Regions from separate parts of the Myxococcus sp. MISCRS1 genome, predicted to be linked through region 2. Evidence: riboswitches for the same ligand, from Rfam matches in the RefSeq annotation. Region 2 holds a riboswitch; each other region holds the start of a gene.
What was found. A riboswitch is a leader RNA that binds a small molecule or an ion and turns the genes downstream of it on or off. The one in region 2 is predicted to bind cobalamin.
Positions count from the first base shown of each region.

Region 1: linked by a shared signal. The riboswitch ahead of OWM54_RS26620 (hypothetical protein) and the one ahead of OWM54_RS00525 (acyl-CoA thioesterase) in region 2 are both predicted to bind cobalamin.
Region 3: linked by a shared signal. The riboswitch ahead of OWM54_RS21680 (aspartate aminotransferase family protein) and the one ahead of OWM54_RS00525 (acyl-CoA thioesterase) in region 2 are both predicted to bind cobalamin.

Region 1 is NZ_JAPNKB010000001.1:6,673,548-6,679,117, forward strand. It holds gene OWM54_RS26615 (MXAN_6577-like cysteine-rich protein) at 100-1,713, shown strand; cobalamin riboswitch at 1,733-1,949, shown strand; gene OWM54_RS26620 (hypothetical protein) at 2,134-3,510, shown strand; gene OWM54_RS26625 (cell surface protein) at 3,507-4,235, shown strand; gene OWM54_RS26630 (ubiquinol-cytochrome c reductase iron-sulfur subunit) at 4,232-4,723, shown strand; gene OWM54_RS26635 (FHA domain-containing protein) at 4,875-5,570, shown strand, end outside.
Region 2 is NZ_JAPNKB010000001.1:168,596-174,165, reverse strand. It holds gene OWM54_RS00540 (6-phosphofructokinase) at 1-889, opposite strand, end outside; gene OWM54_RS00535 (hypothetical protein) at 1,031-1,513, opposite strand; gene OWM54_RS00530 (hypothetical protein) at 1,687-2,370, shown strand; gene OWM54_RS00525 (acyl-CoA thioesterase) at 2,536-2,955, opposite strand; cobalamin riboswitch at 3,081-3,319, opposite strand; gene OWM54_RS00520 (S1C family serine protease) at 3,438-4,778, shown strand; gene OWM54_RS00515 (FHA domain-containing protein) at 4,766-5,570, shown strand, end outside.
Region 3 is NZ_JAPNKB010000001.1:5,460,309-5,465,878, reverse strand. It holds gene OWM54_RS21685 (aldehyde dehydrogenase family protein) at 1-1,213, opposite strand, end outside; gene OWM54_RS21680 (aspartate aminotransferase family protein) at 1,210-2,574, opposite strand; cobalamin riboswitch at 2,839-3,053, opposite strand; gene OWM54_RS21675 (MDR family MFS transporter) at 3,235-5,037, shown strand; gene OWM54_RS21670 (adenylate/guanylate cyclase domain-containing protein) at 5,159-5,570, opposite strand, start outside.

The DNA of each region.
Region 1 (5,570 bases), 6.5 Mb from region 2:
TGGGGCCCGCTCGCGAGGTGCGCGTCGCATGTGTTCGCTCTCCCTGGCACCGGTCGTTCGCGGTGATGCCGCGCCTGCCTTCCCCTTCCTGAGGACTCGATGCTTCCTGTTCCTTCCTTCGTAGCGCCCAGGCTGCTCGTCCTGTCGCTGCTCTGTGCCTCGGCGCTCGTGCTCACGGGCTGTCCGGATGAGGGCGTGGTCTGCACCTCCGGCCTCGTCGTCTGTGACGGCGCCTGCGTGGACACGCGGAGCGACACCGCGCACTGCGGCGCCTGTGGCACCACGTGCTCCTCGGGGGAGGTCTGTCAGGACGGCGCCTGTGGTTGCCGCGCGGGCACCGAGTCCTGCAACGGCGCCTGCGTGGACACCGCGACGGATGTCGCCCACTGCGGCGCGTGTGGCTCGGCCTGTGCCGCCGGGCAGGTCTGCGAGTCCGGCACCTGTCGCGAGGGCTGCTCCGAGGGGCTGCTGCGCTGCTCCGGCGCGTGCGTGGACGGCCAGACGGACGCGCTCCACTGCGGCGCCTGCGGCAACGTGTGCCCCGACGCGCAGTCCTGCCGCTCCGGGCGTTGCACCTACGACGTCGTGGCCGCGTGCTTCACCAACGGACAGCTCGTGGGCCTCCAGGCGGGGACGGACCAGCTCGGACCTCGCCGAGAGTTCGGCGCGGGCATCCAGGCGCTCGCGTCCTGGGATGGCTTCGTGCTCGGCGCGGACATGACCAACGGCAAGCTGCTCCAGGCGCCTGGAGGCAACCTGGGCGCGCTCGTCGAGGAGGACTCGCTGGGCGTCGTGTCCGGCTCCCCCAATGACATCCTCGTGGACCCGCCCCACGTGTACGTCATCGACTCGGTGAACAACACGCTCCAGGTGCTCCGCCGTGACGGCCCGTCCCACGGCAACGGCCTGGGCCTGCGCACCGTGGGGCAGTTGAACCTCGGCCCGAACACCAGCCCCCAGGCGCTCGCGCGCTTCGGCGACCTGCTCTACATCCCGCTCTTCGGCACCGGCAGCTCCAACTTCCAGCACGGCAACGCCGTGGCGCGCGTGGACATCTCCGACCCCACGCAGCCGCGCAAGGTGGACACGCTGTCGCTCACCGGCCTGGACCTGAAGCCCTTCGACGGCACGGGCTCCATGCCCCTGCCGTTCTCGGTGACGGCGACGCGCACCCACGTGTACGTGGCGCTCACCAACCTCAACCCCGCCAACGACTACCGCCCCAACGGGCCGGGCATGCTCGCGCGCATCGACCCCGCCACCGGCGCCGTCAGCGCCATCGACCTGGGCCAGGAGCGCTGCCTCAACGCGGGCTACGTGGAAGCCGTCGGTGACCAGCTCGTGGTCGCCTGCATCGGTGAGGCCATCTACGACACGGCCAACGGCTACCTCGCCACGTCCGTTCGCTCCACGGGGCTGGTGCTGGTGAAGAACGATGTCCCCGTGGCCTCCTACGCGCTGAATCCTGGCTGTCAGCCCGGCGCACCGGGTTGCCTGTTGTCGGTGGCCAGCCGCTTCGCCGTGTCCCGTGGCGCGGTGTACCTGGCGGACACCAACGCGGGCCGCGTCTTCGTCGTGGAGGTCGGTGACGGCACCCTCACCGAGCGCAGGGGCTACTCCACGCCCACCGCGAAGGGCCCCGCGCTGGAGGCGTGCCCGGTGGACCCTCGACGCCCCGTGTCCAACGCCATCGACGTCACCGCGCTCCATTGACAATGCCTGTCGCCCGCCATATCCCGGCCGCGTCCTCGGTGCCGTCGTGCGAACCACGGCGGCTCTAGGGAACCCGGTGCGAATCCGGGACTGCCCCGCAGCGGTGTGCAGGAACGACCGCCGTCATTGAAGCACTGGTCCCTCACGGGACTGGGAAGCGACGGCCACTAGGTGGGCGCCCTCCGGGGCTCCCGCGCCTGCGAGTCCGAAAACCTGCCGTGGACCCGTGCCCCTTGGGCACGGACATCACCGAGGCCTCCGAGGGGAGGCGGCGGAGGCGTCAGCCCATTCACCGCGCACCGTGGGGTGCTCGGGTGCCCGCCTTCGACCGCGTCCTCCTGGAAGCCCACCCGCCCGTGGGGGCGGAGAGGGACGAGGACGCAGATGAAGACGGCTGAATCGAAGCGCGCGAAACCTTGGATGAAGTCCGCATCACTGGCCGTGGCCTCCTTCGCCGTGGCCCTGCTCGGCACCGGTTGCAACCCGGAGTGTGTCGACCCGTTCGACTGCCGCGCCGACAATGGCGAGGCCCCCGCGGGACAGCAGTGGGTCTGCGTCGACGAGCGGTGCGAGACCGAGCCCCTCCCCACCACCCCGACCCCCGATGCGGGGACGCCGGATTCGGGCACGCCCGACGCGGGCCCGCCGGACTCCGGGACGCCGGATTCTGGTACGCCGGACTCCGGCACGCCCGACGCGGGTCAGCCGGACTCGGGCACGCCCGACGCGGGTGAGCCGGATGCAGGTGCGCCGGACGCGGGTGAGCCGGATGCCGGCCCCGTGGTGGTCGACTGCGCGACGGTGCCGCTGGACCCGAAGCTGGGCACGCTCGTGCTCCAGCCGGGCTTCGTCGCCGCCGAGTCCGTGGCGCTGTCGCCGGACATCCTCGCGCTCGGTGCTTCTCCGGGCCCCACGTATGCGTTCTACGGCATCCAGGGACGAGGCAAGGACGCCGCGCTGTACTCGCTGGGCACCTGGCCCGACCTCCTGCCGGGCACCACGAAGCTCTTCGACATCATCACCCCCGCGGACCGCGAGGGCGGCGCCACGGTGTACCCGAACGGCTATGTCATCAACGACGGCCTGCGCGTCTTCACCGGCTACACGCTGGGCGCCACGGGCTCGCCGGGCAACGTCGCCGCGTATGACCTGGCCACGCCGGCCCACTCGAGCTTCGTCGTCGCGCCCAAGAACTTCTCCGCGGCGGCCTTCTCGTCCGGGGAGCTGAGCGCGGTGCTCGTCAACGGCGGCGGTCTGGGCTCGGCCTCCGACCTGGCTGTCTATGGTCTCGTGACGTCCACGGACCCCATGGGCACGGTGCGCGCGGTCAACTTCCCGCAGGGTGACGTGGTGGGAAGCGGCTTCACCGCCGTGACGGACACGGGCGTCGCCGCGCTGGGCTACTTCGACCAGAACTTCGTCAACGTCCTCCACGGCGTGGCGCCCACGACGCTCGCCACCGCCATCACCAGCGGCACGCCGCTGGACCTGGGCACGCAAGCGAAGGTCGACGTGGGCAGCGACTTCAACGACGTCGCGGCCTTCGGCGGTGGCGTGGTGCTCAACCGCGGCGCCTACGCTCCCCCGGACTACGACTTCGTCGCCACCGACGTGTCCCGCTACGCGCTGTCCGTCGGCGCGAATGACGCCGTGACGGTGGGCGCGCGCGTGCCCGTGCTCACCTACGTCAACCAGTGCACCACGGTGCGGATGCTCAAGGCGCTCGGCTCCGACGTGCTCGTCGGCGTGGCTGACCGCAACGGCCGGCGCCTGGTGCGCCTCCAGGTGGCGCCGTGAGCACGCGCGCCTCCTCGTGGTTCGGTCGCGGCACCGTGCTCGCCCTGGCGCTGAGCCTGTCCGCGTGCGGTGGGGACGAGGCTCCCGTCACGGACGACGACGCGGGGCCCGGTGACTCGGGGACCGACGCGAGCCCCTCGCGGCCCGCGGACCCGTACGCCGACGAAGTGGTCGAGTACCTGCCCGGCCCCGGCGCGGGCTTCGGACAGGACCGCTTCCCGTCCATCGTCCTGGGCGCGCCGGTGGGCGCGGGGCTGGACAGCGGCTCGCTGGATGTCCTCTCGCTGGGGCAGGGTGGCTCCATCACCCTGCGCTTCACGGACCTCGCGGTGGTGGATGGCCCGGGCGTGGACCTGCTCGTCTTCGAGAACGGCTTCCTCATCGCCGGAGGCCCGCGCGCCTTCACCGAGCGGGGCCGCGTCTCGGTGAGCGATGACGGCGTGCAGTGGCACGAGTTCCCCTGCGCCCCCTCGGACGCGACGAACAACTACCCGGGCTGCGCGGGCGTGCGTCCCGTGACGGCCAACCCCGCCGCTGGCATCAGCGCCACGGACCCCGCCGTGGCCGGCGGTGACGGGTTCGACCTGGCCACCGTGGGCCTCGCCCGGGCGCGCTACGTGCGCATCGTCGACGCGGGCACCAACGGCTCGGCGGGCACCTCCGCGGGGTTCGACCTGGACGCCGTCGCCGTGGTGAACGGCGTGTCGCTGACCGCCGCGCCATGACGGACCTGGACCGCCGCGCCGCGCTCCTCACGTTGGCCCGGGGCGGCTGTGCCCTGGCCACGCTGGGCGCGGGGTGCGGCGGCGAGTGGCGGGAGGCCATCGTCCTGGCCCCTCCGCCCGAGGGCGCCTCCTGCCCCGACCTCCCCCAGCCCGGCACCGCCGCCGAGGGCTGGGTGGAGGTGCGGCTCGAAGCGCATCCGGGCCTCGAGTCCCCCGGAGGCCACGCCCGGGTGCATGCGCCTGAGGCCCTGCTGGACGTGCTGCTCGTCCACACGACGCCCGGGTGCTTCGTGGCGCTGTGGCGCATCTGCACGCACGGCGACTGCGGCGTGGACTGGCGGCCCGGGGAGGGCGTGGTGGAGTGCCCCTGTCACGGCTCGCGCTTCGCCCTGGACGGCGCCGTCCTCCAGGGCCCGGCCCGGCGGCCGCTGGCGGCGTTCACCGCGGTGCGGCAAGGCGCGTCCGTCTTCATCCACCGACCCCGCTGAGCCCCGCACCCGAGGGAGCGGCCCGGCGCACTGTCAGTCCTGACCCGGCGACGGGCCTTTGCGCCGGGAGTCCGGGTCAGCCCCGTCCCCCTCCGGGGCACAGGTCTCCCTCTCTTACGTTGAGAGAGAGTCGTGTAATGTCGGGGATTCGATGTGGCAGATCATCATCAACGGGCCCGGCTACTTCGACACGTCCTATGACTTGCCCGAGGGCGTGACGAGCCTGGGCCGCGCCGACGAGAACGACATCGTGCTGGGCGGAGACCTGGTCTCGCGCCGGCACGCGCGCCTCTACGTGGAGGCGGACATCCTGCGCATCGAGGACCTGGGCAGCCGCAACGGCAGCCGCGTCAACGGCGCGCCCCTGCAGGGCTCCCGGCAGCTGTCCCCCGGCGACTCCGTGGCGCTGGGCGAGAACACGCTCGCGGTGCGCCAGCCCAACACCGTGGAGAACGCCGCCACGGAGATGGTGGACCTGGGCGCCGGCGGCGTCGTGCGCTTCGGCCACGGACAGGACGTGGGCCCGTCGGTCCTGCTCGCCAAGAGCGTGCGCGACGCGGACGTGCTGCGCCTGCTCGACAACGTGGGGCCGGTGCCCTTCGAGGACTTCAACCAGCAGGCCTCGTTCGTCCCCCCGGCCAGCCCCCGCGTGGCGCAGGAGACGCTGGTGCTGATGTTCCGCACCGCGGAGGCGCTCTCCACCGCCACCACGCTGTCCACCTTCCTGGACCTGACGATGGACCGGCTGCTGGAGCGCACCGACGCCACCACGGCGGTGGTGCTGCTCAAGCACCCCACGGGCGCGCTCGTCCCCGCGGCGGTGCGCCACCGGGGACGGCTGGCCAAG
Region 2 (5,570 bases):
GGCTCCCGCCACGCTGCAGGTGGCCCAGCACGTTGACGCGGATCTCCGCTTCCACGTGCTGCGCCAGCAGGTCCGCGCACACCTTGCCGGAGCCGCCCAGCCGCACCACGCCGCGTCCGGGCACGTCCTCGGCCTTGTCCAGCACGGCCAGCGTGCCGCCCACGGGGAAGGCGCCCTCGGAGATGGCGATGATGGAGAAGCTGCGGCGGCGCGTGGCCCTGCGGCGCAGCTTCTCCACGATGGACTCCACCCGGTAGGGAATCTCCGGGATGAGGATGACGTCCGCTCCGCCAGCAAGCCCGCTCTCGAGCGTGAGGAAGCCCGCGTGCCGGCCCATGATCTCCACCAGCATCACCCGGTCGTGCGCCTCCGCCGTGGAGTGCAGCCGATCCAACGCCTCCGTCACGATGAGCCGCGCGGTGTCGAAGCCGAACGTCTGGTCCGTCCCGCTCAGGTCGTTGTCGATGGTCTTCGGACAGCCCACCACCTTGAGGCCCTTCTCACTGAGCCGGTGGCCGATGGACAGCGTGCCGTCGCCGCCCACCGCGATGACTCCGTCGAGCTTCAGCGCCTCGCAGCGGCGCAGCACGGCGTCGGACACATCGCGCTCCACCCAACGTTCACCCTCCCTGAAGGCGTAGATGAACGGGTTGGCGCGGTTGGACGTGCCCAGGATGGTGCCGCCCTTGGGGAGGATGCCGCGCGTGTCCTCCTCGGTGAGGGGACGCGTGAGGTCGGGCTCCACCAGGCCCATGTAGCCGTTCTCGATGCCGACGAACTCGTGGCCGAACTCGTGCGTGCCCCGCTTGACGAGGCCGCGGATGAGCGCGTTGAGCCCGGGGCAGTCTCCGCCACCGGTGAGGACTCCGAGTCTCAGTGAACGGGCCATAGGGGTCGGACGCGGGTGTCAGAGGCAGGAGTGCCCACCATGACAGCGACGTCGGACCTGATGATAGGAGGCCCCCGCGCCGGGGTGCAACGCGCGAATCACCTCACGGATCGGATTTCCGAGTGGAAACGCGAGCTTCCATCAGTCCCGCTTGAGGCGGCGACGAGAGGCGACGCGGTCCAGCAGGGCCTGCAGACGGGGCTGGGGCGCCTTGGGCAGCGCCTTGTCTGTCGGAGATTGTAGGGGCATCTCCTTCGCCATCCGGTAGACCTCGATCAACCGCTCCTTGAAGAGCTCGTTGTCGGGGCGCTCCTGGACGGCGCGGCGGTAGGCGGCGGCCGCTCCCACGTAGTCCCCGAGGGCGAACAGGCGCTCACCCTCCTGGGCGGGTGAGGAGGGGCCGAGCGGGAGCTCAGGCTCCTCGGGCGGTCGGGAGGCCTCCAGCTTCTGGAGCTCCAGGGGCTGGAGGGACTCGCGGAGGTTGGCGAGCTTGTCGGCGAGCGCGCCGTCGTCCGGGAAGGCCAGGAGGAGCGCCTCATAGAGGTCGAGCGCCTCGACCAGCTCTCCACGGCGCAGCGCTCGGTCGGCGCGAGCCTCCATCTCCACCCGGGCTGCAGGATTCATCTCGGCGCGAGGTTACCCGTGCCCGACGGGGATGTCACAACGAAGGCGCGCGGGCCTGACTTCGCGGTGAGCCGGGCCGGTGGGCCTCATGCCCGTGAAGCCGTGTCTTCTGGGTATCCATGGGTTCATGCGGCCTGGCGCGTGAGTGGCCGCGTCCGGGGCTCGGGGGGCCTATGCTGCGCGGTGTGAGCCTCTCGTGGGTGGCAGGCGGGTGGTTGTTGCTGTCGGGCGCGCTCGGGACCGAGCTGCGGCGCGACGGCTACGTGCTGCGTCCGCCCGAGGGCTTCCACATGGTGCGGTGGGAGCCGTACACGGGCTCGGTGGCGGGGGCGGTGACGTTGGACGCGGAGACGCCGAGGGCCTTGTCCGCGGCGCTCGCGGATGGCGAGGGCCCGGAGGCCGCGACGATGTTGGTGTCGGTGGTGGAGCGCGGCTTCTCCGCGAGCCCGTCCGAGCGTGACGACTTCGCGTCGGCGGTGATGCAGCACTTCCAGCGGGAGCTGGGGGTGGTGCTGTCGCCGGAGCGCGTGGACCGGATTGGAGGCGATGCGCCGCGCGTGGAGGTGCTGGGGACGCTGCGGGACGCGGGGCAGACGCGCACGGTGCTGGTGGCGGGGCTCGCGTCCGAGGGGCGGCACGCGGTGGTCGTCGTCAGCGCGCCCGCGGTGCGCTGGGAGGTGCTGGCGCCGAGCGTCCGAGCCTCGCTGGAGACGTTCCGCCTGGAGCCGACGACGACGCCTGGCGTGGTTCCCCGGCGCTTGTTGGGCGCGCTCGCGGGGGCGCTGGCCGGTGCGCTGGTGGCGTCATACGCGGCGTGGCGCCGGGGGCGCGCGGGGCGGATGGCCTCCGAGTCGTGACGACCGCGCGGCTCGCGCACGAATGAATCCCCGGTGGCGCCCTGGGCGGCGCCGCGAGCGGGCCGCCTCGGAGGCGGGCGGGTCCCCGCGTGATGCCATCTGCTGGAGTGCGCGCCGGAGCCCGAGGAGCCGGCCCCGGCGCGCATTGCGTTTCAGGGCTTCACGTCACTGCGCACCCGGCTCGGGCAAGAGCGGGGGCACGGCGGTGGGCTTGCGGTGCTCATCCAGCGCCACGAGCACGAAGCGCCCGCGCGTGCACAGCTCCCGCGCGCCCGTGAGCAGGTCCTCGGCGAACATCTCCACGTCCACGGTGACGGAGGTGCGGCCCGTCGCCGTCACGCGGCTGACCAGCTCCACGAGCTGCCCCTGCTGCACGGGCATGTGGAAGTCCACGCGCTCGCTGGACGCGGTGACCACGGTGCGGCGCGTGTAGCGGCTGGCGGTGATGAACGCGGACATGTCCATCCACCTCAGGGCCTGACCTCCGAAGAGGGTGCCGTAGTGGTTGGTCTGATCGGGGAACACCATGTCCACCATCCGCGTCTCGGTGGCGGAGGAGGGGAGGGACGGCTGCATGTGACTCATGGACGGACTCCTGGCCCACGGGCCTCCCCGGACATGAAGACCTCCGAGGGCGGCGGTGGGCCGCGAGGGATGGCCTGACCTTCCCGCGAAGGCCGGGGGCGAAGCGCCACCCGGGGCGCTGTCCGCGTCCCAGATGGGCTCGAGGCAGGTTTTCGGGCTCCGTGGGCCTCCCACCACCCGCCCCTCATCGCGGCGCGTGCTGGCGTCCTAGGCGCCGTCCCTTCCCAGCCCTCGTCTGCCGAGGACCAGTGCGTTCGACGGCGTTCGTTCCCACTGACCGCTGCGGGGCAGCTCCGGATTCACACCGGATTCCCTTGCTAAACCTCGTGGACCCCCACGAGGCACCTCGGGCGGGGCGGACCCTACCCGCTGCCCGGCGCGTCGCCAACAGGGCAGGTGGGTCGACGAGCGCACCGGAGGCCTCATGCCCCGCCACTCGGTACCCCCGCGCGCGCGGCGCTGGGATAGCGTGCGCCGCATCCATGTTCGTCTTCCTCCTCGTCGCCGTGCTGGGGCAGGCGCCGGCCGTCGCCCCATCCGAACCGGGCGCGCCCTCCGCCGTCCGAAGCCAACCCGACGTCGTGCCCGCTCCCGCGCCCGAGCCGCCTCCGGCCGTGTTGCCCCCGGCCACCCACGAGCTCTTCCAGCGCATCCAGAACCGCGTCGCCCAGGTGCGCATCATCGAGCGCCGCTCGGGCACGCGCTCCTCCATCGGCTCCGCCTTCTTCGTCTCGGCCGACGGGTACGCCATCACCAACTACCACGTGGTCTCCGACGTGGTGCTCCACCCGGAGGACTACACCGCGCAGCTCGTGCTGCGCACCGGCGGGGAGCCCGTGCCCGCGCGCCTGGTGGACGTGGACGTGGTGCACGACCTGGCCGTCATCCGCATGGATGAACCGGTGAAGGACTACTTCGTCCTGGAGGACCGCGAGCCGCCCCAGGGCGCGCGCCTGTTCGCCATGGGCAACCCCCATGACCTGGGCACCACCATCGTCGAGGGCACGTACAACGGCTTCATCCAGGACTCGCTCTACGAGCGCCTGCACTTCAGCGGCGCCATCAACCCGGGCATGAGCGGCGGCCCGACGCTGACGGGGCAGGGCACCGTGGTGGGCGTCAACGTGGCCACCATGGGCAACCAGCTGGGCTTCCTGGTGCCGGTGCACCGCGCGAGGACGCTGCTCGGCCGGGCGCTGAAGATGGCGCCGGACGCGACGCCCGCGCTGCTGGAGACGGTGCGCGCGCAGCTCATCGAGAACCAGCAGCGGCTCACCGAGCAGATGCTCGCGGCCTCGCTGCCGAAGCAGACCCTGGGCAGCTACCACGTCCCGGGCCGCTGGATCCCCTTCCTCAAGTGCTGGGGCGACACGCCGCATGACCCGGAGGTGCCGTACACCGTGACGAACTACCAGTGCTCGTCCGAGGAGGACATCTACCTGTCCTCGCGGCACCGCACCGGCGTGGTGGCCTTCCTGCATCAGCAGGCCTCCAGCCAGGAGCTGGGCGCGCTGCGCTTCTCCGCGCTCTACACCGCGCTGTTCTCGCAGGACCCGGACACGGTGGAGGCCTCGCGCGAGGACGTCACCAACTTCCGGTGCACCTCCGAGTTCGTGGACGTGGGCGGGCTGCCCGTGCGCGCGGCCATGTGCCTGCGCGCGTACAAGCGCTTCCCGGGGCTCTATGACCTGGTGCTGCGCGCCGCCGCGCTCAACGCCAGCACCAGCGGGGTGGACACCAGCCTCACGCTGGGCGGCTTCACGGCGGACAACGCGCGCAAGCTGGCGCGCCGCTACCTGGAGGGGCTGTCGTGGACGAAGTGATCTTCCTGGAGGTGTTGGAGGGTGACTCCGTCCACACGCGTCACCGGCTGGATCGCTTCCCGGCCACGGTGGGCCGCGCGTACTCGAACGACGTCATCCTGGATGACCCGAAGGTCTCCGCCGAGCACCTGCGCATCGACCGCCGCGAGGACGGCGCGCTCGTGCTGCGCGACGTCGGCAGCGACAACGGCACCTGGCGCGTGCAGCCCTGGACGCAGCTGGCGGAGCTGGAGCTGGCGCCCGACACCCGCGTGGCGGTGGGGGACACGGTGCTGCGCTTCCGGGCCCGCAACCACGCGGTGCCGCCCACGGTGGTGAGCACCGTGTCCGGCGAGCCCCGCGAGCGCGTGTTCGAGCACCCGCGCGCCTTCCCCGTGGCGATGCTGTCCCTGCTGCTGTTCAGCGCGCTGGCGTCCTACCTGGGCAACTACGCGCGCACGGACTGGGGCGAGCTCACGGTGGCCCTGGTGATGCCCCTGACGCTCACGCTCCTGTGGGCCGGAGGCTGGGCGGTGGCCAGCCGCATCTCCCGTCGCCACTTCCACTACCGCGCGCACGCGACCATCGGCGCGCTGGTGCTGCTGGGCGCCGTCGCGCTGCCGCTGCTGGTGGCCGCGCTGGGCTTCAGCCTGGGCCTGGGCGCGAGCCTCTCTTGGGTGTACCACGCGACGTTCCTGCTCCTCATGGGCTGGGGGCTCTTCTGGCACCTGCGCTACGTGGCGCGGTGGGAGCCGGCGCGGCTGGTGCGGGTGCTCGTCGTGGTGACGCTGGCCTTCGGCGCCGTGTCGCGGG
Region 3 (5,570 bases), 5.3 Mb from region 2:
CCACCACCGTGGGCTCCACGAAGTGGCCCTCCTCGAGCGCGGCCTCCAGACGGGGACGTCCACCTCCCGCAATCACCGCGCCGTCCTGGCGGGCCTCATCCACCGCGCGCTCGAAGCGCTTCACCGCCGCCGCGTTGATGACGGGGCCGGTGAAGACGGACGCGAGCGACGGGTCACCCACCCGCGCGTCACGCGCCTTCGCGGCGAGGCCGTCGGTGAACGCGTTGTACAGCGACTCGTGCACGTAGATGCGCGACAGGGCGCTGCACTTCTGACCGGACATGCCGAAGGCGGAGCGGAAGCAACCCTCGATGGCGGCCTCCAGGTCCGCGTCGCGACAGACGATGGCGGGGTTCTTCCCGCCCAGCTCCAGGAGGCACGGCCGCACGCGGCCCGTGGACATCCGCCGGTGCAGCTCCATGCCCACCGCCTTGCTGCCGGTGAAGGACACGCCGTCGATGCCGGGGTGGCGCACCAGCGCCGCGCCCACCGCCTCGCCCTCGCCGTGCGCGACCTGGAAGACGCCCGGAGGCAGGCCCGCGTCGACGAGCGCCTGGTACAGGCCCTCCGCGCACCAGGGCGTCTCCTCGCTGGGCTTGAGGATGACGCTGTTGCCGCCGAGCAGCGCGCCGCCGCTCATCCCCGCCGCGAGCGCGAGCGGGAAGTTGAACGGCGAGATGATGACGAAGACGCCATAGGGCCGCAGCACGCTGCGCGTGTCCTCGTTGGGGGACAGCCGCGCCATGGGCCGCGAGTAGCCCTCCGCCTGCTCGAGCTGACCCGCGTAGTAGCGCAGCAGGTCCGCGGACTCCTCCACGTCACCGAGCGACTCGAGCCGGCTCTTGCCCACCTCCAGCGTCATGCGCGCGGACAGCTCCATGCGCCGCTCGGAGATGAGGTCCGCGGCGCGGCGGAGGATGCGCACGCGCTCCTGCCACGGCGTCGCGCCCCAGCCGCGCTGGGCCTCGCGCGCCACGCGCACCACGCGGTCCACCTCGGCCACGGGCGTGCGGTGGACGGACACGAGCAGCTCGTCCGGCCGCGCGGGGTTGCGGCTCTGAAGCAGGTCTCCACTCCGGAACGCCTCGCCGCCGAGCCACGACGGCAGCTCTCCGCCCAGCGTCGAGCGCACGGCGGCGAGCGCCTCGTCGAACTGCGCGTGCAGCGCGGACAGGTCCGCCTCCAGCACCGAGTAGGTGATGCGGAAACTCATGACGCCTCCTGGAAGAAGTGGTGGATGCCGCGGGCGAGCGTGTCGACCAGTTCGTCGACCTCCGCCTCGGTGATGACCAACGGGGGGCCGACCATGAGCAGGTCCCCGTTCGTCCCGTCCGCGTGGCCCGTGTTGGACCAGAGGACCAGCCCCCGCTCGAACAGCGCCGACAGCAGTCGCTCGATGACCTTGCGCGCGCGTGGGAAGGGGCGCTTGCTCGCGGTGTCCTCGACCAGCTCGATGCCGGCCATCAGCCCCACGCCCTGCACGGAGCCGACATGCGGCAGCGCGCCCAGCGCCTCACGCAGGCGGCGCTGGAGGTGCGCGCCCACGCGCCCGGCGTGGGCCACCAGGTCGTGCCGCTCGTAGTAGTCGAGCACCGCCAGCCCCGCCGCCGTCATCGCGGGCGCCTGGAGGTACGTCTGCGCGTGCATGAAGCCGCCCGAGCCCCGGCGCAGCTCCTCCAGGTGCTCCTCGCGGATGAGCAGCGCGCTCAAGGGCGCGTAGCCCCCGCTGATGCCCTTGCCGAGCACCAGCACGTCCGGGGTGAAGTGGAACAGGTCGCTGGCGAAGAAGCGGCCGGTGCGCCCGCAGCCGCACATGACCTCGTCGGCGATGGTGAGGATGCCGTGCTCGCGGCACACGGCGCTCACGCGCTCGAAGTACCCGGGCGGTGGAGGCGACGCGCCCGCGGACGAGCCGATGACGGGCTCCGCGATGAAGGCGGCGATGGTGTCCGGGCCCTCGCGGCGAATCGTCTCCTCGAGCAGCCGCGCGTAGTGCTCGGCGCCGTCGCGCGCGTAGTTCTCCAGCCCGGAGCGGTACGGGTACGGCGCGGGCGTGGTGACGACCTCCGCCAGCAGGGGGCCGAAGAAGGTCTTGTAGTGGGGCCGCCCCGACAGCGAGAGCGCGTACAGCGTGTTGCCGTGGTAGCCGGGCACGCGCGCGATGACCTTGCCGCGCTGGGGCTGGCCGCGCTCGACCCAGAGCTGGCGGACGAACTTCACCGCGGCCTCCACCGCCTCGGAGCCCGAGCCGAGGAACGCGGCGCGCGTGAGCCCCTGGGGCGCGAGGGCGCACAGGCGCGTGGCGAGCGCCTCGGTGACGTCGGTGGTGAAGTGGGTGCCGTTGACGTAGGCGACGCGCAGCAGCTGCTCATGGATGCGGTCCGCCACCTCGCGGTTGCCGTGACCCACGCTGGCCACGAGCGCACCGGCGGAGGCGTCGAGGTAGCGCTTGCCGCTCGCGTCGAAGAGGTGGACGCCCTGGCCGTGCGTCACCACGGGGAAGTCGCGCGCGAGATTGCGCAGCAGCACGTTCCCCTGGGGGTAGCGCACCGTGTGCCTGGCTTCGTCCCGCATCGTCCGTCCTCCACGCAGCGCGGACGACCGGAGGTCGCCCGACAGGGCTCCCGCGTGGAAGAAGGGCAGTCACGATGCGCGCGTGAGCGCACACCAGGCCCCGACTGGAGCCCACGGACCGACCTTCGCCCCCACGGGCGACTGGAGACACGGGGGATGGAGGTCGGAGAAGTCGAGCGTGCGTGAGGGCCCGTCGAGGCACGAGCGCCGCTCGAACCTTCCGGCCGTCCCACGCGGCTCCAGGTCGAAACCGTCCGTGGATTTCTCCCACGGTCGGATGCGGGCAGGTCTTCGGGCTCGTGAGCGCTTCGGCCTTGGGGGCCGGCTTCCTACGACTCGTCGCTTCCCAGCTCCCCAGGGGAACCAGTGCGGATGACGAGGCTCGTTCTCACTTACCGCTGCGGGGCAGCCCCGGATTCGAACCGGGTTCCCTTTTAAGCTCGGACCGAGGTCCGAGCACCAACATGGGGCGGTATGTACTGTTCGCCTCTTCGGACTGTCAAGCGAAGCGCCGGTGCGCGCTCGACGCGCGGGGACGTGACGTCTGCCGGTGCGCGGGGATGTTCGACGAGCAACCTGCCGTGCATGAGCGCTGGCGCATCCCGCGCGCAGGCGTCACCTTCATCGGTGGCGCTCCGCGTCGGAGGACGCCTCCAGACCATGGCTCCGTCCGCCGCGAACACCGCCGCCGCGCCCTTCACGTTCACCCGTGCACAGAGGGTGTTCACGATGTCGGGCGCGCTGCTCGGGCTGCTGCTCGCGGCGCTGGACCAGACGATTGTCGCCACGGCGGGTCCCTCCATCCAGGCGGACCTGGGCATCTCCCCCGCGCTCTATCCGTGGCTGACGACGTCGTACCTGGTCGCGTCGACGATGATGGTGCCCGTGTGGGGGAAGCTGTCGGACCTGCTGGGCCGGCGCATTGTGCTGGCGGCGGGAATCGTCGTGTTCCTGCTGGGCAGCTTCCTGTGCGGCGTGTCGCGCTCGACGCTGACGCTCATCCTGTACCGCGCGGTGCAGGGGGTGGGCAGCGCGGCGCTCTTCACCGCGTCGCTGTCGGTGGTGGCGGACCTCTATCCGCCGCGCGAGCGAGGCAAGTACCAGGGCCTGTTCGGCGCGATGTTCGGCCTGTCGAGCGTGGTGGGGCCGCTGGCGGGAGGCTTCATCACGGACCGGCTGGGGTGGCACTGGGTGTTCTTCATCAACCTGCCGGTGGGCGCGGTGGCGCTCGCGCTCGTGCTCTCGCGCATGCCGGCGCTCAAGCCGCCGGGGGCCTCGCGCGGGAGGCTGGATGTGACGGGCGCGGTGCTGCTGGCGCTGGCGGTGGTGCCGCTCCTGCTCGCGCTCAGCCTGGGACGTGGCGCGGAGCAGGTGGCGCACGGTGGCGGCTGGGCGTGGAGCTCGTGGCAGGTGCTGGGGTTGTTCGCGCTCGCGGCGGTGGGGACGGTGTTGTTCCTGCGCGAGGAGAGGCGCGCGCAGGAGCCGCTGCTGGACCTGAAGCTGTTCCAGGACCGGACGTTCGCGCTGGGGAACGCGGCGGTGTTCGTCATCGGCGCGGTGTTCCTGTCGGGCGTGGTGTTCCTGCCGCTGTTCATGGTGAACGTGGTGGGGCTGTCGGCCACGCACGCGGGGCTGACGTTGACGCCGCTGACGTTGGGCGTGGTGGCGGGCAACATCCTCAGCGGTCAGCTGGTGTCGCGCATCGGCCGGTACAAGGGGCTGATGCTGGGCTCGCTGGTGGTGTTGATGGTGGGCTTCACGGTGATGGGGTTCACGCTGACGCCCACGTCGACGCAGACGGAGGTCACGGTGAAGATGGTCCTGGTGGGCGTGGGCCTGGGACCGTCGATTCCGCTCTACACGCTGGCCATCCAGAACGCGGTGTCACCCCAGCGCATCGGCGTGGCCACGGCGATGGCCACGTTCTTCCGTCAGCTCGGGATGACGCTGGGCGTGGCGCTGCTCGGCGCGGTGTTCGCGACGACGCTGTCGCATCAGCTGGGCACCCGCGTGGCGAGCGCCACGGAGGGACTGCAGCCGAAGCTGCGCGCCGAGCTGGCGTCCGCGGTGCCCGGTGTCGACGGGAGCGAGGCGGGCCCCGCGCAGTCGGCCTTCCAGGCGGAGAAGGTGAAGGAGCGCGTGCGCGCGGAGCTGGAGGCCGAGCGGCAGGCCCTTCAGCGCCCGGAGGTACGGGAGCAACGTGCGAAGGAAACGGCGCCCTCCGATGCGCGCGAGCAGCCTGCCGCGGCGTCAGCGCTCTCCGCTGTGGACGCGAAGGAACAGCGGGCGCTGGAGGCGGTCGACCGGACGGCGCTGGCGCTGAAGGAGTCCTTCACGCGGGCGGTGGAGGCGGTGTACCGCTGCGCCATCTTCGTCGCGCTGCTCGCGTTCCTGGTGACACTGCGGCTGCCCGAACAACCCCTGCAACGCGGGCGCGCGCGGGCACCGGCACCCACGGAATGAGCTCGGCGGCGCGCAACGCGCACGGAGGCGGACCGGGCCTTGCGCCGGTACACACGCCAGTGCGCGAGGGCACCGGGGCGGTGTGCCGGGCATCACCACCACGGACGGGACAGCGCCGGGCTCACGCGGCGGTGAGCGCGGAGGACTCCGAGTCGAGCGTGTAGATGCGCACGGGGTGGGGCACGCCCTTGACGGGGTGGTGCCCCAGGTCCTTCACGTCGCCACGGTAGTGGGAGACGAAGGACTCGGAGAGGAGCACGGGCTCGTTGAGCCCCGCGCACAGGCCCGCGATGCGGCTGGCCAGGTTCACCGCCGGGCCGATGACGGTGAAGTCGAGCCGGTCCGACGCGCCGATGTTCCCGTACATCACGTCGCCGACGTGGAGCGACGCGCCGAACTCGTAGGTGGGCAGGCCCCTGCGGCGGCGCGAGGCGTTGTCCTGCTCGCTGGCACGCACCGCCTCGTGCACGGTGCGCGCGGCGGCGGCGCAGCGGTCCTCCACGAGGGCGTGGTCGTCGATGCGGAAGATGGCC